DNA from 3 places in the Pantoea sp. SYBGC1 genome. Region 2 is predicted to be linked to each of the others. Evidence: predicted binding sites of a transcription regulator. Region 2 holds the regulator's gene; each other region holds the start of a gene.

Region 1 (5,552 bases), 250 kb from region 2:
TCCTGCCGGGCCGGGCTGTGCGGCAGCTGTAAAGTTACGCTGGTTGGCGGCACCGTCAGGCCGTTAAAGCAGAGCGCCGTACGCGCTGACGGCACTATTCTGAGCTGCAGCTGTATTCCGGCCAGTGACATTGAGCTGGGTTGACTGCTCCCCGCCCTAAAGGGCGAGGATTCCCACTTCAACGCAACCTACCTAAGCCGCATTACGCGGCTTTAGGGTTTACAGTCGCTCCGTGGGCTAACGCGGTCAGCCCGGCCGCTTTTATATGTTACCGCGCTTATATCCCCGCCCGATTGGGCGGGGGTTTACGGAGCATAATGCTAAACCGCGCGCGCGTACCAGGTCGCCAGCTGCAGCGGCTGCAGGCGATCGTTCATGATTTTGATCGCGTCGCCAAGCTGCATGCTTTTTCCCGCCATGCTCAGCGCCGGCTGCGCCACCAGACAGAGCGCCGCGTTTTCACTGCTTTCTACCACCAGCAGCTGTGCCTGCTCACCGCTCTCAGCCAGCGTAGCCGTGACCATATCGCCTGCGACCGGCTGCCAGCTATGTTTATGGCTGATGAAGTGCCAGCTTTTTGGCATCAGCGGCTTGAGGAAGCGGCTTGCCACCAGCGCATTCAGGATCAGCTCGGCACGCTGATGAGCGGATAATTCACTCTCACGACAGCGGTCGTCGAAACTAAAATAGAGTGCGGCGTCATCGACGCAAAATCCGCTGCTGTTAAAAGCGTCGGGCGTCAGCATTTTGCGGGAGAAGCGGGAGCGGAAGAGTGTGCCATCAGCCAAATCAAGCATCATACGGTCATGCTCGGCGTCATAATACCAGCGCCAGTTGTCATCGGGTTTGATTTTCATGATGTGCCTTGTGGGATTCTGCTGCGCTAAATGGCGCCTAAAAAATAAAATATCGCTTTAAGCAAAAAGCTGAAAAATAGAACAACAGGGGAAAATATAAACGAGCCAGAGGGAGAAATAAACCCCCTGGCCGGGGAAAGTGAGATATGTCTTAGAGGTGGGTCACGATATCTTTAATTAAAGCTGGTCCCTGATAAATAAATCCGGAGTATATCTGCACCAGCGTGGCGCCCGCGGCAATTTTTTCCCGTGCGGCGATGAGGGAATCTATTCCACCAGCGCCAATAACAGGTAAGCGCCCCTGCAGCTCCTGCGCCAGCCGGCGGATCACCTCTGTGCTGCGCGCCTGAACCGGGCGTCCGCTCAGGCCGCCCGCTTCATCTGCATATTTAAGTCCGCTAACCAGCGTACGATCCAGCGTGGTATTGGTTGCAATCACACCATCAATCTGGTGGCGCACCAGGCTGTCAGCGACCTGGATTAATTCCTCCTCAGACAGATCCGGCGCAATCTTTACGGCCACCGGGACATATTTAAGGTGTCGCTGCTGTAGTTCCTGCTGTTTTAATTTAATCGCCGCCAGCAAATCGTCCAGCGCATCGCCATATTGCAGCGTACGCAGGCCAGGCGTGTTAGGTGAAGAGATATTTATCGCAATATAACCCGCATGGGCGTAGACCTTCTCCATGCAGATCAGGTAATCCTCTTTCCCCTGCTCAACCGGGGTATCTTTATTCTTACCAATATTGATCCCCAGCACGCCTTTAAATCGCGCTTTTTTGACGTTCTCTACCAGATGATCAACTCCGTGGTTATTAAATCCCATGCGGTTAATGATGCCGCCCGCCTCAACCAGACGGAACATACGCGGTTTATCATTTCCCGGCTGCGCGCGCGGCGTTACCGTCCCGACTTCAATAAAACCAAACCCCATCGCGCCAAACGCATCAATGCACTCCGCGTTTTTATCCAGCCCGGCCGCCAGACCCAGCGCGTTGGGAAATGTCAGGCCCATACAGCTTACCGGACGCGCCGGCAGCGACTGCCGAATCAGCCCCTCCAGCGGCGTACCGCTGATAAAACGCAGCTGCTGGAAAGTGAGTTCATGCGCGCGCTCGGGATCGAGTTTAAACAGGGCGGGCCGGACGATGGGATATAACATGCACTCTCCTGAATGGCAGTAAAGGAAGAAACAGCGGGTGCACGGGAAAACGTGCGCCAGAATGGTAAGGTGCTCTGGCGCAAAAGTAAATTAGTGACGAACCTCAGAACAGAATCGCGATCAACGGCGGGATGAATAACGACTCAGGCGATTACGGCACGCCTGCAGACCGTGATAGAGCGGCGGGCAATACCAGAGCAGTTTCAGCCGGGTATTATGCCGTAATACGCGCCGCACCAGAGTGTTTACCCGCGGCTGCCACTCGGCAGGTACTTTAATGCGGTGTTTACGGATCTGTGCCAGGCAGCCATGCATAATGGTCTGATAGTAGTCGTCCAGTAATGCCTCATCCTGCGGCAGCTGCTGCTCTCGCAAAAACGCTTCGCTGCTGTCGCGGGCGATAAAGTAATTTTTTATCCAGGAGAAGTCGCGGGTGCTTTGCGACAGCGAACTCTGCATAAAGCGCTTGTAGTAGTAGCTCTCGCCGGTGCAGTAGAAGCTGTGCGCCTGCATATAGAGTGCGAACATAAAAGGCGCATCTTCATGATTCTGAATCGGCAGGAAACTCAGCCCCAGCCGCTCAATCAGCTGCCGGGAAATGATGCTGCTCCAGATCACCCGGTGCGCCGACTGATGCTGGATCAGCGTGCGCAGGCTGTCGCTGCCGCCGGAGAAAAGGCCGCTGACGTGACGCTGATGAATCGTCTGATAGTGGCGCTGCGGTTCCGGGACGTCGAAAAACATTTTTGCGCCGAAGCAGAACAGCTCAAGTCCGGTATGCTGCGCCTGCGCGCGCCGGAAATCGGCAAAGAGAGTGGCGGAGATAAAGTCATCGGCATCCATAAAATAGAGGAAATCGCCGGTGGCGACCGCCAGCCCTTTCATCCGCGCTGCGCTGACGCCGCCGCGGTTGCCGCTCAGCAAAGTGACCTGCGGATGCGCCGCAGCGAACGCCGTAAGCCAGCTTACGCTCTCATCCGTTGAGCCGTCGTCAATAATAATGATCTCATCTGCCGGCGACGTCTGCTGCAGCAGCGACTGCATCGTCTCCGGCAGCCACGGGGCGCAGTTCCAGTTCGGAATAATGACCGAGATAGTCGGGACGGGGCGCGACGTCATACTTATCCTCTTTCTTCAGCATTAACAACGGGGGTACGGCGCAGGCGCTTCAGCACCAGGCTATGCAGCAGACAGCAGACACCGAGATTTACGGCACCAATCAATGCCAGCCAGAGCAGATTAATCCAGCGATTCTGATTCCATTCAATAGGCAGCAGCGTGCTCAGGCCGGCAATCAGGCCCGATACTGCCCAGATTAGCGCCACGTCGCGCGTCAGCCAGCTGAAGTGAATACCCGGCGCAAAACGACGGTGTACAAGCCATGCCCAGCCAACCAGATAGAAAATGTTCTGCGCCAGCCACAGCCAGCCGGTTCCCAGCGCGCCGTAGTGAATCGCACACCAGATGTTAAGCGGCACCAGCAGAATGGCAAACAGGGTAAAGCCCTGCATATGGAGTTTAAGGTTGCCATTCACGTACTGCAGGTGATAGAGCAAGCCACAGATCGCCTGAATTCCGCTGCCTAAGGCGTAAAGCGTCAGGACAAAAGCCATCTCATCGACGATCTGCGTTTTTTGCGTCCATGCCCAGAGCAGCGGACCCGAATAGCAGGCGATGGTGATACTGAGCGGTGCCATAAAAATGGCGACCGCCTGCGTGGTGTAACGGTAGAGACGCAGAGATTCCGCATCGCCCTGTTGCCGGGTTTTCATACCGGTCATGCGTGGCACAATCGCCTGCATAATCGGGCTGCTAAGCAGCAGGATACCGGTCGCCGCCGTTGCCACGACGGTAAAGGATCCGTACTCGCTCAGCGGCAGAGTTTTAGACAGCACCAGACGGTCAATCTGCGAGATAAACGTCCAGATTGCGCTGGAGAACGCGGCGCTCAGCGCAAAGCGAATAAAAGGCCTCAGCACCTCTTTCAGGTCGCTGCGCTTCTCTTTGCGCGCGGCGCGCGGGATAAGCTGATACGCCTTCCAGATGCAGCAGCCCGCCTCAGCGATGGAGACCAGCAGCTGCCAGATAAAGAATGTCAGCACGGCGTTGGCGAAGAGCTGGATCACCAGTACCGCACCAAAGGTGCGCAGCGTGGTAATAGTCAGGTTAACGCCATTCAGCCAGACCTGATGTTCAAAGCCGATAATCACGCTGCGATAGGGACTGGTACGCCAGCGAATGGCCGCGGTGATCACCATAATTGCCACGGCGATAACCACATCGCCGGCCGGCAGATGACGCGCATCCAGCCAGTGTGTCGCTATCCAGGGCGTTGCCAGCCAGCCCAGCACCACCAGCACCAGCGTTGAAAACAGGAAAAAGCGCGTCAGGGTGGTAAACAGCGCCGGAAACCAGACAAATTCCGCCTGATTAGCGCGATAGCGCGCCGCTTCACGCATCAGCGTGGTGGAGACGCCCGCATCCAGCAGCTGCAGCCAGGTCAGTAATATAGAAAAGAAGCCAACCAGGCCATACGCCTCCATCCCCAGATTCTGAATATAGAGCGGCACCACTAAAATACCTGACAGCGTCAGGTAGATCTGCCCGACATAGTTGGCAATCGCATTACGTTTGATAGACATAAAAGTAAGGGGGTCTGGGTATTTTTCTCAATGTCTTCAAGCGTGACACAAAAATGTGACAGCGCCCACAGGAGTAATTCTTAAAAACCACCTGGCATTCACGCCGCAGCTTTTTCTTAATTTCATCAATAAAAAACAGCTATCGGGCCATTTTATCCGCTGCCGCTCTTTGAGCCCGACTGGCAGCGCAGGCAGTAGCGTTTCGCAGGCAACAGATCAACAGCGGGATCCGTTTGCCGTTTTAAAGCTTTTGATTGCCGGATAAATCATTTACCCCTTTTCGGGCGCTCTGGCAGGATTAAGACAATCAGTTCTCAATTAAACACTATCGATAACTTTTTGTTATAAGGAGCAGGTATGCGGATCCTAACGCTGGCGGGCAGTCCCCGTTTTCCTTCACGTTCGACGGCGCTGCTGACGCTCTGCCAGCGCCAGCTGGAAGCCCGGGGCGCCGAGGTTATTGCGTGGAATATCCATAATTTTCCACCGGAAGATTTGATCCATGCCCGTTTCGAATCGCCTGCCCTGAATGCGTTTAAAGCTGACATCGCCAGCGTAACCGGCGTCATCATTTCTACTCCTGTCTATAAAGCGTCGTTTGCAGGTGCGCTAAAAACTGTCCTGGATCTGCTGCCGGAACGGGCGCTGGAAGAGAAAGTCGTACTGCCGCTGGCAAGTGGCGGCAGCGTGGCACATATGCTGGCGCTCGATTACGGGCTTAAACCGGTACTGAGCGCGCTGAAAGCGCAGGAGGTGTTACAGGGAGTATTTGCGCAGGATCTGCAGATTACGCATTACGATCGCCAGCCGGAATTTGCCAGCGATCTCACTTCCCGTATTGATGATGCGCTGGAGAACTTCTGGCTCGCGCTGCAGCGCCGTCATCTGCCA
Region 2 (5,552 bases):
ACAAAAAGTTAAATCGAAAAAAAGCCTGCACGCAGAACCGCCTGTGACTTCCCGTACCGCCCGTAAAAAAGCGCCCGCCCTCTCTGCCAGCAAAAAATATGGTCATCAGCGTACCAGCCGGAAAACAGCGGCAGCGGAAGAGAGTAATGATGCGCTGACCGGTATCAGGCTCAGCAAATCCCACCGCCTGCGCTATCAGAAGGCGCGTGAAACCGCCATGACTAAACTTATGGGCCAGCTGGGCAAACCTTATCAGTGGGGTGGCACCTCTCCGCTTACCGGATTCGACTGCAGTGGCCTGGTCTGGTACGCCTATAAAGATCTGGTCCGTTTCAAGCTGCCGCGCACGGCCAATGAAATGTATCATCTGCGCGATGCCGCTCCCATCAAGCGCGAAATGCTGGAGAAAGGCGATCTGGTGTTTTTCCGCATCAATAATCGCGGCACAGCCGATCATGTTGGCGTTTATCTGGGTAACGGCAAATTTATTCAGTCGCCGCGTACCGGCAAAGATATCCAGATCAGCGCGCTGGGTGAAGATTACTGGCAGAAGCACTATGTTGGCGCACGCCGCATGATGACGCCTAAAACCATTCGTTAGCAGTTGCGCAACATGCCGCGCGCGTCCCGGCCTGACTACACGCCAGTTGTCGGACTCTAAATATTTTCATCTGACCGCAGGTAAAAATCTCGTTTTATGCCCCTTGCCTTGCTAGAATCGCCGCCTTTCGTTGCGCAACACCTTTTGCGCACGCTGCTGTCATTATCTGTTGCGGTTAATTACTCGCCCTGAATCAGCCATTTTTACGCTGGAATGAGGCAGAAAACCCTGCGCAGACGCAAACGTTTAACACTATACTTATCATAAAGTTGCGATAGGTTTAAGAGGTCCATTTTCATGGCAACAATTAAAGATGTGGCAAAACGCGCTGGCGTATCAACGACCACGGTTTCGCACGTCATCAATAAAACGCGCTTTGTCGCTGAAGAGACGCGTAATGCCGTGTGGGAGGCGATTAAAGCGCTGCACTATTCTCCCAGCGCCGTGGCGCGCAGCCTGAAGGTTAATCACACTAAAACACTGGGGTTGCTGGCAACGTCCAGTGAAGCCCCCTACTTTGCTGAAATCATCGAAGCAATTGAAAATCACTGCTTCGCTCAGGGCTACACGCTGATTCTGGGCAACGCGCACAATGACCTGCAAAAGCAGCGCGCCTATCTGTCGATGATGGCGCAAAAGCGGGTAGATGGCCTGCTGGTGATGTGCTCTGAGTATCCGGACGATCTGCTTCAGATGCTGGAAGAGAATCGCAATATTCCGATGGTGGTCATGGACTGGGGCGCTTCCCGCGGTGATTTTACCGATACCGTGCAGGATAATGCCTTTCAGGGCGGCTACCTGGCCGGTCGTTACCTGATCGAGCGCGGTCATCGCGATATTGGCGCTATCCCGGGCCAGCTGGAGCGCAATACCGGCGGCGGACGGCACGCCGGCTTCCTGCAGGCGATGCAAGAGGCGGGGATCGCGGTGCGTGCGGAGTGGATCGTGCAGGGCGATTTTGAACCTGAGTCGGGTTATCAGGCGATGCAGCAGATCCTGAGCCAGAAGCAGCGTCCTACCGCTGTGTTCTGCGGCGGCGACATCATGGCAATGGGCGCGATCTGCGCCGCCGATGAGATGGGCCTGCGCGTTCCGCAGGATATTTCGGTGATCGGCTATGACAATGTGCGCAACGCCCGCTACTTTACGCCGGCGCTGACGACAGTGCATCAGCCCAAAGCTCAGCTGGGTGAAAAAGCGCTGGAGATGCTGCTGGACCGCATTACCAGTAAACGCGAAGAGCCGCAAACGATTGAAGTTCAGCCCAGCCTGATTGAGCGTCGCTCGGTCGGGGATGGTCCGTTTCGCGACTATCGCCGCTAAGCGCGGCGCTCGCTGAGCCACTCATGATTTAGCGTCTCAGCATCTCCCAGGTATTCCAGCAGCCAGGCCAGCGCCGGCGACGCCCGCTGCCCGGCCCAGCTGACGCAGCAGGGACTCTCCGGAAAAGGCTGCGGCAATATCAGCTCCACCAGCGCGCCGCTATCCAGTAGCGGCCGCGCCAGGTGTCCCGGGATCATCCCTACGCACAGGCCAGCCTGCAGGCAGTCGATTCCGGTTTCCCACTCCGGCACCACCAGCCGGCGCTGATTATCCAGCGTCCACGTCATACGGCGCGGTAGCGCGCGCGACGTATCTTCCAGCACCAGCGACGGCCAGGCGCGCAGCGCCTCTTCGTCAGGATGCGCGCTCTGCGCCAGTGGGTGATCCGGACTGACCACGCAGCGCCAGTTAAGGGCGCCCATATCCTGAAAAGCAAAGCGTCCGCCAACCGGGATCGCCTGCGTGGCACCAATGGCTACGTCAACCCGGCCATCAGCCAGCGCATCCCATACGCCGTTAAACACTTCATAGCTGATGATCAGCTCCATATCGGGAAAGTGGCGATAGAAATCTTTCACCAGCTGGCGCGTGCGCTGCGGCTTGACGATACAATCAACGGCAATAGTGAGCTGGCCGCGCCAGCCGTTGGCCAGCTGCTGACACTGCCGTCGCGTCGCCAGCATTTTTTTGATAACAGAGCGGCCTTCACGCACAAAATGCTCGCCGGCTGGCGTCAGAACCACTTCCCGATGCTGGCGTTCAAACAGCTCCACGGCCAGCCAGCTCTCCAGCTGCCTGATGGTATAGCTGATAGCAGAAGGCACGCGGTGCAGCTCCTGCGCTGCCGCGCTGAAACTGCCGGTGCGGGCGACGGCGTCCGCCACCTCAAGCGCATATTCAGACCACATATTTTTGCCTTCAAAAAATTTAACAGCACTCTGCAAATATTAGCGTTTCACAAAGCTGACTGCACCCTTTTACACTCCTCCGCGTTTCCCTGCCGAATGAGAAAAATAGTGATGTCATCTAAAGGATTTCTGCCCTATCTGGCGCTGCTGAGCATGCTCGGCTTTCTCGCCACGGATATGTATCTGCCCGCATTCAGCGATATGCAGCGTGATTTTGCCACCGCTCCGGGTGTTATCAGCGCCAGCCTGAGCCTGTTTCTGGCGGGCTTTGCCTGTGCGCAGGTGGGCTGGGGACTCCTCTCTGACCGAATTGGCCGCAAACCGGTTTTACTGGCGGGCCTCTCAATATTTGCCCTGAGCTGTCTGGCCATGCTGTGGGCCGACAACGTCTGGCTGATGCTGGCACTGCGCTTTATTCAGGCTGTGGGCGTCTGTGCCGCCGCCGTGAGCTGGCAGGCGCTGGTTATCGATCGCTACCCTAAAGCGCAGGCCAATAAAGTGTTTGCCACTATTATGCCGCTGGTGGCGCTCTCTCCTGCTCTGGCTCCGCTGCTGGGTGCCTGGCTGATGAGTCATTTTCACTGGCGCACTATTTTCCTGGTGCTGACGCTGATTACGCTGGTGCTGCTGGCAGGTACCCTCAGACTTCGTTCGCCGCGTATCTCTCAGGCGGCGCGCGGCGATCAGCCTGGCTGGCTGACGCTGCTCGCTACCCGCGCCTACAGTGGCAATGTGCTGATTTACTCCGCCTGCTCTGCCAGCTTCTTTGCCTGGCTGACGGGCTCCCCCTTTATTCTGGCGGCCGCAGGCTTAACCCCGGCCGATATCGGGCTCAGCTATGTGCCGCAGACGATGGCTTTCCTGATTGGCGGTTTTGGCTGTCGTGCGCTGCTTAATCGCTTTCAGGGCGCGCAGCTGCTGCCGTGGCTGCTGCTGATTTACAGCCTGAGCATTCTGAGCCTCTTTGCCGTTGCGCTGCTTCCCGCGCCGTCGCTCTTTGCCCTGCTGCTGCCTTTTTGCGGGATGGCGCTGGCAAACGGCGCTATCTACCCGATTGTGGTTGCCAGCGCGCTGGCGCCGTTCCCGCACGCCAGCGGTAAAGCAGCCGGTTTACAGAATCTGCTGCAGCTTGGCTTATGCTTCCTTGCCAGCCTGATTGTCTCGGCTGGTTTGCAGCAGGCGCTTTATCACACTACGCTGGTAATGGTAAGTACGGTGGTGCTCGCCTGGATGGGCTTCGCCTGGCAGCGCGCAACAGCAAAATCAGCCGATATCGCCCATCCCTGCGAAGACAACGCATAAGCCGGTCTGGTGCTATTTTGCCAGAGAGCGATCTGCCCGCCGTCCCGCGGCAGGTCGCTGTCTCTTCTGATATTCATAACAAGAACAGCGCTCCCGGTCTTACCGGGACAGCCTCTGCGTGCGGCCAGGCCGCTGCGCATTGCGTGAGTCCGGACTATTCATACCTCTGTTAATGTGGTTTAGCTGCGCACGGCACCACCCTGCGTTCTTTCACAGACCTGATGCAGATCCTTCTGTTTCCCGGGTCCTATTTACAAGGTGATGGAGAAGCTATGAGTTCATCATGTGCAGAAGCAGTCACTCCCGAAGAGAATGCGTGGTTTCGTATTGCCCGGGAGTTACTTGAACAGGCAAATATTCGCGTTAATGGTTCACGACCGTGGGATATTCAGGTTCATCATGCTGACTTTTTTAAGCGCGTGATACAGGAAGGCTCACTGGGTCTGGGCGAAAGTTACATGGATGGGTGGTGGACGTGCGAACGACTGGATATGTTTTTTCAGCGCGCGCTCAGACATCATCTCGATCACCAGCTGCCGCACCACTTCAAAGATACGCTGCGCATCGCCGCTGCACGGCTGACCAATCTGCAATCAAAAAAGCGCGCCTGGCAGGTCGGCAGAGCGCACTACGATTTGGGTAATGACCTGTTCAGCCTGATGCTGGACCCGTATATGCAGTACTCCTGCGGCTACTGGCATCATGCGGACACGCTGGAAGCGGCGCAGGAAGCCAAGCTGGATCTGATCTGCCGTAAACTGCAGCTTGAACCCGGCATGTCTCTGCTGGATATCGGCTGCGGCTGGGGCGGGCTGGCGGAGTTTGCTGCCCGCCGCTACGGTGTCAGCGTATATGGCGTCACTATCTCCCAGGAGCAGCAAAAGATGGCACAGCAGCGCTGCGCCGGGCTGGACGTCACGATACTGCTGCAGGATTATCGCGACCTTGAGCAGCAGTTTGACCGCATCGTTTCCGTCGGGATGTTTGAGCACGTTGGCCCGAAAAATTATGCGACCTATTTCAGTGTGGTTAACCGCAACCTGAAACCCGGCGGCCTCTTTCTGCTGCACACTATCGGGGCGGTAAGAACCGATATGCGGGTAGATCCGTGGATCGATAAATATATTTTCCCGAATGGCTGCCTGCCCTCTGTGCGACAGATAGCGGACGCCAGTGAGCCTTATTTTATTATGGAAGACTGGCACAACTTCGGGACCGATTATGACACCACGCTCATGGCGTGGCATACGCGTTTCCTGGCGGCGTGGCCGCAGCTCTCTGCCCGCTATGATGAGCGTTTTAAGCGTATGTTCAGCTACTATCTCAATGCGTGTGCAGGTGCCTTTCGCGCCCGGGATATTCAGCTGTGGCAGGTGATGTTCAGTCGCGGCTATGAAGGCGGGCTGCGCGTTGCGCGC
Region 3 (5,552 bases), 790 kb from region 2:
TAGACGTTCGGAAAACGGATCTCTGGTGCAGCTGAGGCGAGGTAAACCCGCTTAGCGCCCGCCTCGCGCGCCATCTCGATAATCTGTTCAGAAGTCGTACCGCGCACGATAGAGTCATCCACCAGCAGCACGTTTTTATCACGGAACTCTGCACGATTGGCGTTGAGTTTGCGGCGTACGGCGCTGCGGCGCAGATGCTGGCCCGGCATAATAAAGGTGCGGCCCACATAGCGGTTTTTCACAAATCCCTGACGGTAGGGCTTGTTCAGAATGCGCGCAATCTCCAGTGCAGTATCGGTGGAGGTTTCCGGAATCGGAATCACCACGTCGATATCGAGATCTTCCCACTCCCGGGCAATTTTTTCACCGAGCTTGGTGCCCATGCGCACGCGCGCGCTGTAGACGGAAATCTTATCCAGGAAAGAGTCCGGGCGGGCAAAATAGACATATTCAAACAGGCAGGGATTGCTTTTCGGATCCTCTGCACACTGGCGGGTCGAAAGCTGACCCTGTTCAGTGATATAGACCGCTTCACCCGGCGCAACGTCACGAATGAACTCAAACCCCAGCGTATCCAGCGCCACGCTCTCCGAGGCAACCATATACTCTGTGCGGCCATCCTGCATAGCGCGCTTGCCGAGCACCAGCGGACGAATACCGTTGGGATCGCGAAACGCCACCATACCGTGTCCGATAATCATCGCCACCACGGCGTAAGCGCCACGCACCTGCTGATGCACTGCCGCTACCGCGGCAAAAATGGTTTCCGCATCGAGCGGATAGTGCTGAAAGCGATCCAGCTCCTGCGCAAAAATGTTGAGCAGGATCTCTGAATCGGAGGTGGTATTAACGTGACGGCGACCGGTCTCAAACAGCTGTTTGCGCAGCTCATGCGCATTGGTGAGATTGCCGTTATGCGCCAGCGTAATACCGTAAGGGGAGTTAACGTAAAACGGCTGCGCTTCAGAGGCGCTGGAGCTGCCGGCGGTAGGGTAACGCACGTGGCCGATACCGATATTGCCCTGCAAACGCTGCATGTGACGCGCTTCAAACACGTCGCTGACCAGACCATTTGCTTTGCGCAGGCGGAAGCAGTTCAGCGCATCGATAGTACAAATGCCGGCGGCATCCTGTCCGCGGTGCTGCAGCACCGTTAACGCGTCATAGATCGACTGGTTTACTGGCATAAAACCGGTGATACCAACAATACCGCACATATTGTCATTTCCTCATTAGCCGCACTCCCGATGGTGTCACCGGGGTAAAAAACTTGACGTGCTTTTCAGGTAATCAAAAAACCACCTGATGATATAACTGAACTGGGGAATGAGCTGAGACTGTTGCCAGTCCGGGCTTTTTGAAAAGCCGGTGAATGTATCAAGGAAGAAAAGAATGGCGGAAACAATCAGCACGCCACGCAACGCCCCGAAACAGACCCCCAACACCCTGTCGGTTCCCGACAAGCCGGTTTTCTCAACCAGCGAGCCGATCACATAGTTCACGATGGCACCCACAATCAGGGTGGCAACGAATAACACCGCAATTGCGATGCCGTTGCGAACCAGTTCGTCGTTAAAACCTGTAAACCAGACTGCCAGGTAGGCGTAGTAATGACTGGCGACAAAAAACGCGCATCCCCAGGTAACAAGAGATAAGGCTTCCCGGACAAACCCGCGAATCAGGCTGACCAGAGCCGAAAAACCAACTACCGCAATAATGACGTAATCAATCCAGATCATGAACGCTTCCAGTACAGTGCTTCGCACCCCTGCATCCAGTTCGGGGCGCATTCTAACAGAAAAAGAAAACGTTTGCGTAGCCTTTTCCCGTTCGCGGTGATGAAAAAGGGCGAGGAAAAATAATTCCTTCGCCCGTTACTATCAGCAATATTTAACTAGCTGATTTTAATGTTAATTAACGGCTTCAATCCGGCATTCACGCGCTATAAGCCACGCCTGTTACTGCTATCGGCGTGGCTTATCAGCCTCTCAGCGCACGCTATAGGGTTTCACCACGCCGCCCAGTCCGGAAACGCTCTGCAGCTCGCTCAGCGAACTCTGCAGCTTCGCTTTAGAGGCGTCAGGTCCGACGTAGATACGGGTAATTTGTCCCTGTACCGGCGATGACGGCACGGTAAAGGCGCGGTAGCCAGAGAGCCGCAGCTTCGCCACAATCTCGTCCACTTTCGCAGCGTTCTTCAGTGCGCCAAGCTGTACCACATACGCCTGCCCGGCCGGCGCGCTGGCTGGCTTCGGCGTTTCTGCCGGCTTGCTCTGCTCCGCTGCTTTTGGCTGCTCTGCGGGTTTTGGCGTCTCCACCGGCTTCGGCTTCGGTTGCTCTGCCGGCTTCGGCCTGCTCTGCTCGGTGGTTTTAGGTTTCGTCTGCTCAGCCGCTTTCTGCTGGGTTTTGGGCTGCGTCTGCTGATGCACCGCCGGTGGCGTGACGACGCTCGGCTGGCTGTTCTGCACCGGCTGCGCGCTGCCGCTGACGGCCGGATTTTGCGCGGCCTGAGTGGTCGCTGACTGCTGCGCAGCACCGGCGCCTTCCGGCGGCTGCGACGGCAGCGGCTGCGTGACCGGCGGCACCATTTCGCTATCCTGCTGATCGTCAGGCTTCGGCACCAGCGGAATCGCTGCAAACTCTTCCTTGTAATGCTTTTTCTTACCGTCCAGCAGGCCCGGCAGCACAATGACGCCAATCGCCACCAGGATCACCGTGCCCACTAACCGATTTTGAAACTTACTCGCCACTGCCGTTCTCCGCTGCCATCGATTCCATAACCTGTGCTACGGTGTGAAATGACCCACACACCAGAATCACATCCTGCTGACTGGCCTGCGCACGCGCCGCCCGCCACGCCGCATCGACGCTGTCATATGCCGTCCCGCTCTCCAGATGCGTAAGCAGCTCCTCTGCTGATGCGCCACGCGGACCTGCCAGCGGCGCGCAGTACCAGTGCGTCACCTGCGGCGCCAGCGCAGCGAGCGTACCGGCAATATCTTTGTCGTGCAGCATACCCGCTACCGCATGAACCGTTCCGCCCGCGGGCAGCGCCGCCAGGCGCGACGCCAGCCAGGCAGCGGCGTGCGGGTTGTGCGCAACGTCCAGAATCACCTGCGGCGCATGGCTTATGGTCTGGAAACGCCCTGCCAGTACCGCCTGCGGCAGATGCGCGCGGATAATGGCGTCAGGCACCTGCAGACCCGACACGCGTAACGCAGCCAGCGCCGTGGCCGCATTCGGCAGCGGCACCTGCGGCAGCGGCAGATCGCGCAGATCACCCTGCGCATCCTGCAGCATCCAGCTATCACTACCGCCCTGCCACTGCCAGTCGCGATTGACCTGATGCAGCACGGCACCGGTCTCTGCGGCCACCGCAGCGATGCTTGCCGGCATCTCCGCTTCGCCCACCACGGCAGGTTTACCGGCGCGGAAAATACCCGCTTTTTCCCGCCCGATACTCTCGCGGTCGGGGCCAAGCCAGTCTGTGTGATCGAGTGCGATACTGGTGATCACCGCCACATCGCTGGCAACAATGTTGGTGGCATCAAGACGGCCACCCAGTCCGACTTCGAGGATCACCACGTCAAGATTCGCCTGGCGGAACAGATTAAGCGCAGAGAGCGTGCCAAATTCAAAATAGGTGAGCGAGGTATCACCACGCCCCGCCTCAATTTCAGCAAAGCTGGCGCTGTGCTGCGCCTCCGGCAGCTCCGCGCCCTGCACGCGCACGCGCTCGGTGTAGCGTACCAGATGCGGCGAACTGTAGACGCCCGTGCGGTAGCCTGCTGCCATCAGCAGCGTTTCCAGGGTGCGGCAGGTGGTGCCTTTGCCGTTGGTGCCGGCGACGGTAAAGATAAAGGGAGCGGGTTTCAGCAGGTCAAGCTGCGCGGCAACGCGCTGAATACGATCCAGACCCAGTTCAATCGCCTGTGAGTGAAGATGCTCAAGATAGTGAAGCCACGTGGCCAGCGGCGACGTGCCCTGAGGAGGCTGATGCGTGTTCATGAGTCCCGTCTGTTGCGTAGTACAGCTCATCGTTCAGCGCAGCGGCGGAAAGAGGGGCCTGCGCGCGGCTGATGGCTATCAACAGGCAGAAACCGGCACGGCTGCTCACTGAAAATGGGATGTACGGAATGAAAGTAAAAAGGCGCATCGCTGCGCCTTTCGGTTGCCTGTCAGGCGTCGTTGCTTTCTGGTTCCACCGCCACCGGCGGCTCGCCATCCAGCTGCGGAGCCGGCAGGTTCATCATTTTTGCCAGCAGGCTCGCCAGCTTAAAGCGCATTTCCGGACGACGGATGATCATGTCGATCGCGCCTTTTTCAATCAGGAACTCACTGCGCTGGAAGCCCGGCGGCAGCTTTTCACGTACCGTCTGCTCAATCACGCGTGGACCGGCAAAACCGATCAGCGCTTTTGGCTCCGCCACGTTGAGATCGCCCAGCATCGCAAAGCTGGCAGAAACGCCACCCATGGTCGGGTCAGTCAGCACGGAGATATAAGGCAGACCGCGCTCCTGCATTTTCGCCAGTGCCGCACTGGTTTTTGCCATCTGCATCAGCGACTGCAGCGCTTCCTGCATACGCGCACCGCCGCTGGCCGAGAAGCAGATCAGCGGGCAGTTATCTTCCAGCGCCTGCTCTACGGCACGCACAAAGCGCGCGCCCACGACTGAGCCCATCGAGCCGCCCATAAAGGCAAACTCAAACGCCGCCGCCACAACCGGCATGCCGTGCAGCTGGCCTTTCATGACGATCAGCGCATCTTTTTCGCCGGTGTCTTTCTGGGCCGCTACCAGACGATCCTTATACTTTTTGGAGTCGCGGAACTTGAGCAGATCTTTTGGCTCCAGCTCGCTTCCCAGCTCAACCATCGATCCTTCATCCATCAGGCTATGCAGACGCTCGCGCGCGTGCATACGCATATGGTGGTCGCACTTCGGGCAGACCTCAAGGTTGCGCTCCAGCTCGGCGCGGTAGAGCACCTGACCACAGCTGTCGCACTTGGTCCACACCCCTTCCGGGATGCTGGCTTTGCGCGTAGGCGTCGTGGTGCTTTTATTCAGTATGCGTTCAATCCAGCTCATTGATGACCTTTCTGTTTAATGCTGACCTGGTCCAGTCTTTTCGTTACTGCTGAAATCACCTTCAGCAGGCCGTAAATGTCGCTCATTAAACCACAACCTGTTCACGCTGTGGATAAAAATCTGGTGACGGGCTTACTGCGATTTCTGCTGACGCGCCTGACGGCGATGACGCCATACTTCAATCACGCCTGGCAGTATCGATACCACGATAATGCCGACAATCAGCAGCTTGAGGTTCTCCTGCACCACCGGCAGATCGCCAAACAGATAGCCGGCATAGGAGAACAGCAGTACCCACAACAGCGCGCCCGTAACGTTGAAGAGCGCAAAGTGGCGATAGGACATGTGCCCCATACCCGCCACGAAGGGGGCAAAGGTTCGCACGATTGGCACAAAGCGCGCAAGTATAATGGTTTTACCGCCGTGGCGATCGTAGAACGCATGGGTTTTATCGAGATAGCTGCG

What was found. The regulator PurR, encoded in region 2, represses purine synthesis genes. The targets are predictions, from matches to a motif close to CANGCAAACGTTTGCNTG.
Region 1: a site for PurR is predicted at 2,062-2,079, ahead of pyrD (quinone-dependent dihydroorotate dehydrogenase). Genes of this name have one in related genera too.
Region 3: a site for PurR is predicted at 1,801-1,818, ahead of cvpA (colicin V production protein). Genes of this name have one in related genera too.

The regions. Positions count from the first base shown of each region.
Region 1 covers NZ_JBXUNM010000001.1:87,585-93,136, reverse strand. Annotated here, with positions in the region: gene AC2CF9_RS00400 (YcbX family protein) at 1-144, shown strand, start outside; gene AC2CF9_RS00395 (cell division protein ZapC) at 321-857, opposite strand; gene pyrD (quinone-dependent dihydroorotate dehydrogenase) at 1,009-2,019, opposite strand; gene AC2CF9_RS00385 (glycosyltransferase family 2 protein) at 2,140-3,138, opposite strand; gene AC2CF9_RS00380 (lipopolysaccharide biosynthesis protein) at 3,141-4,661, opposite strand; gene ssuE (NADPH-dependent FMN reductase) at 5,019-5,552, shown strand, end outside.
Region 2 covers NZ_JBXUNM010000001.1:341,009-346,560, reverse strand. Annotated here, with positions in the region: gene AC2CF9_RS01670 (C40 family peptidase) at 1-601, shown strand, start outside; gene purR (HTH-type transcriptional repressor PurR) at 899-1,924, shown strand; gene punR (DNA-binding transcriptional activator PunR) at 1,921-2,832, opposite strand; gene punC (purine nucleoside transporter PunC) at 2,941-4,134, shown strand; gene cfa (cyclopropane fatty acyl phospholipid synthase) at 4,407-5,552, shown strand, end outside.
Region 3 covers NZ_JBXUNM010000001.1:1,126,608-1,132,159, forward strand. Annotated here, with positions in the region: gene purF (amidophosphoribosyltransferase) at 1-1,217, opposite strand, end outside; gene cvpA (colicin V production protein) at 1,254-1,739, opposite strand; gene dedD (cell division protein DedD) at 1,989-2,750, opposite strand; gene folC (bifunctional tetrahydrofolate synthase/dihydrofolate synthase) at 2,740-4,008, opposite strand; gene accD (acetyl-CoA carboxylase, carboxyltransferase subunit beta) at 4,179-5,087, opposite strand; gene AC2CF9_RS05225 (DedA family protein) at 5,220-5,552, opposite strand, start outside.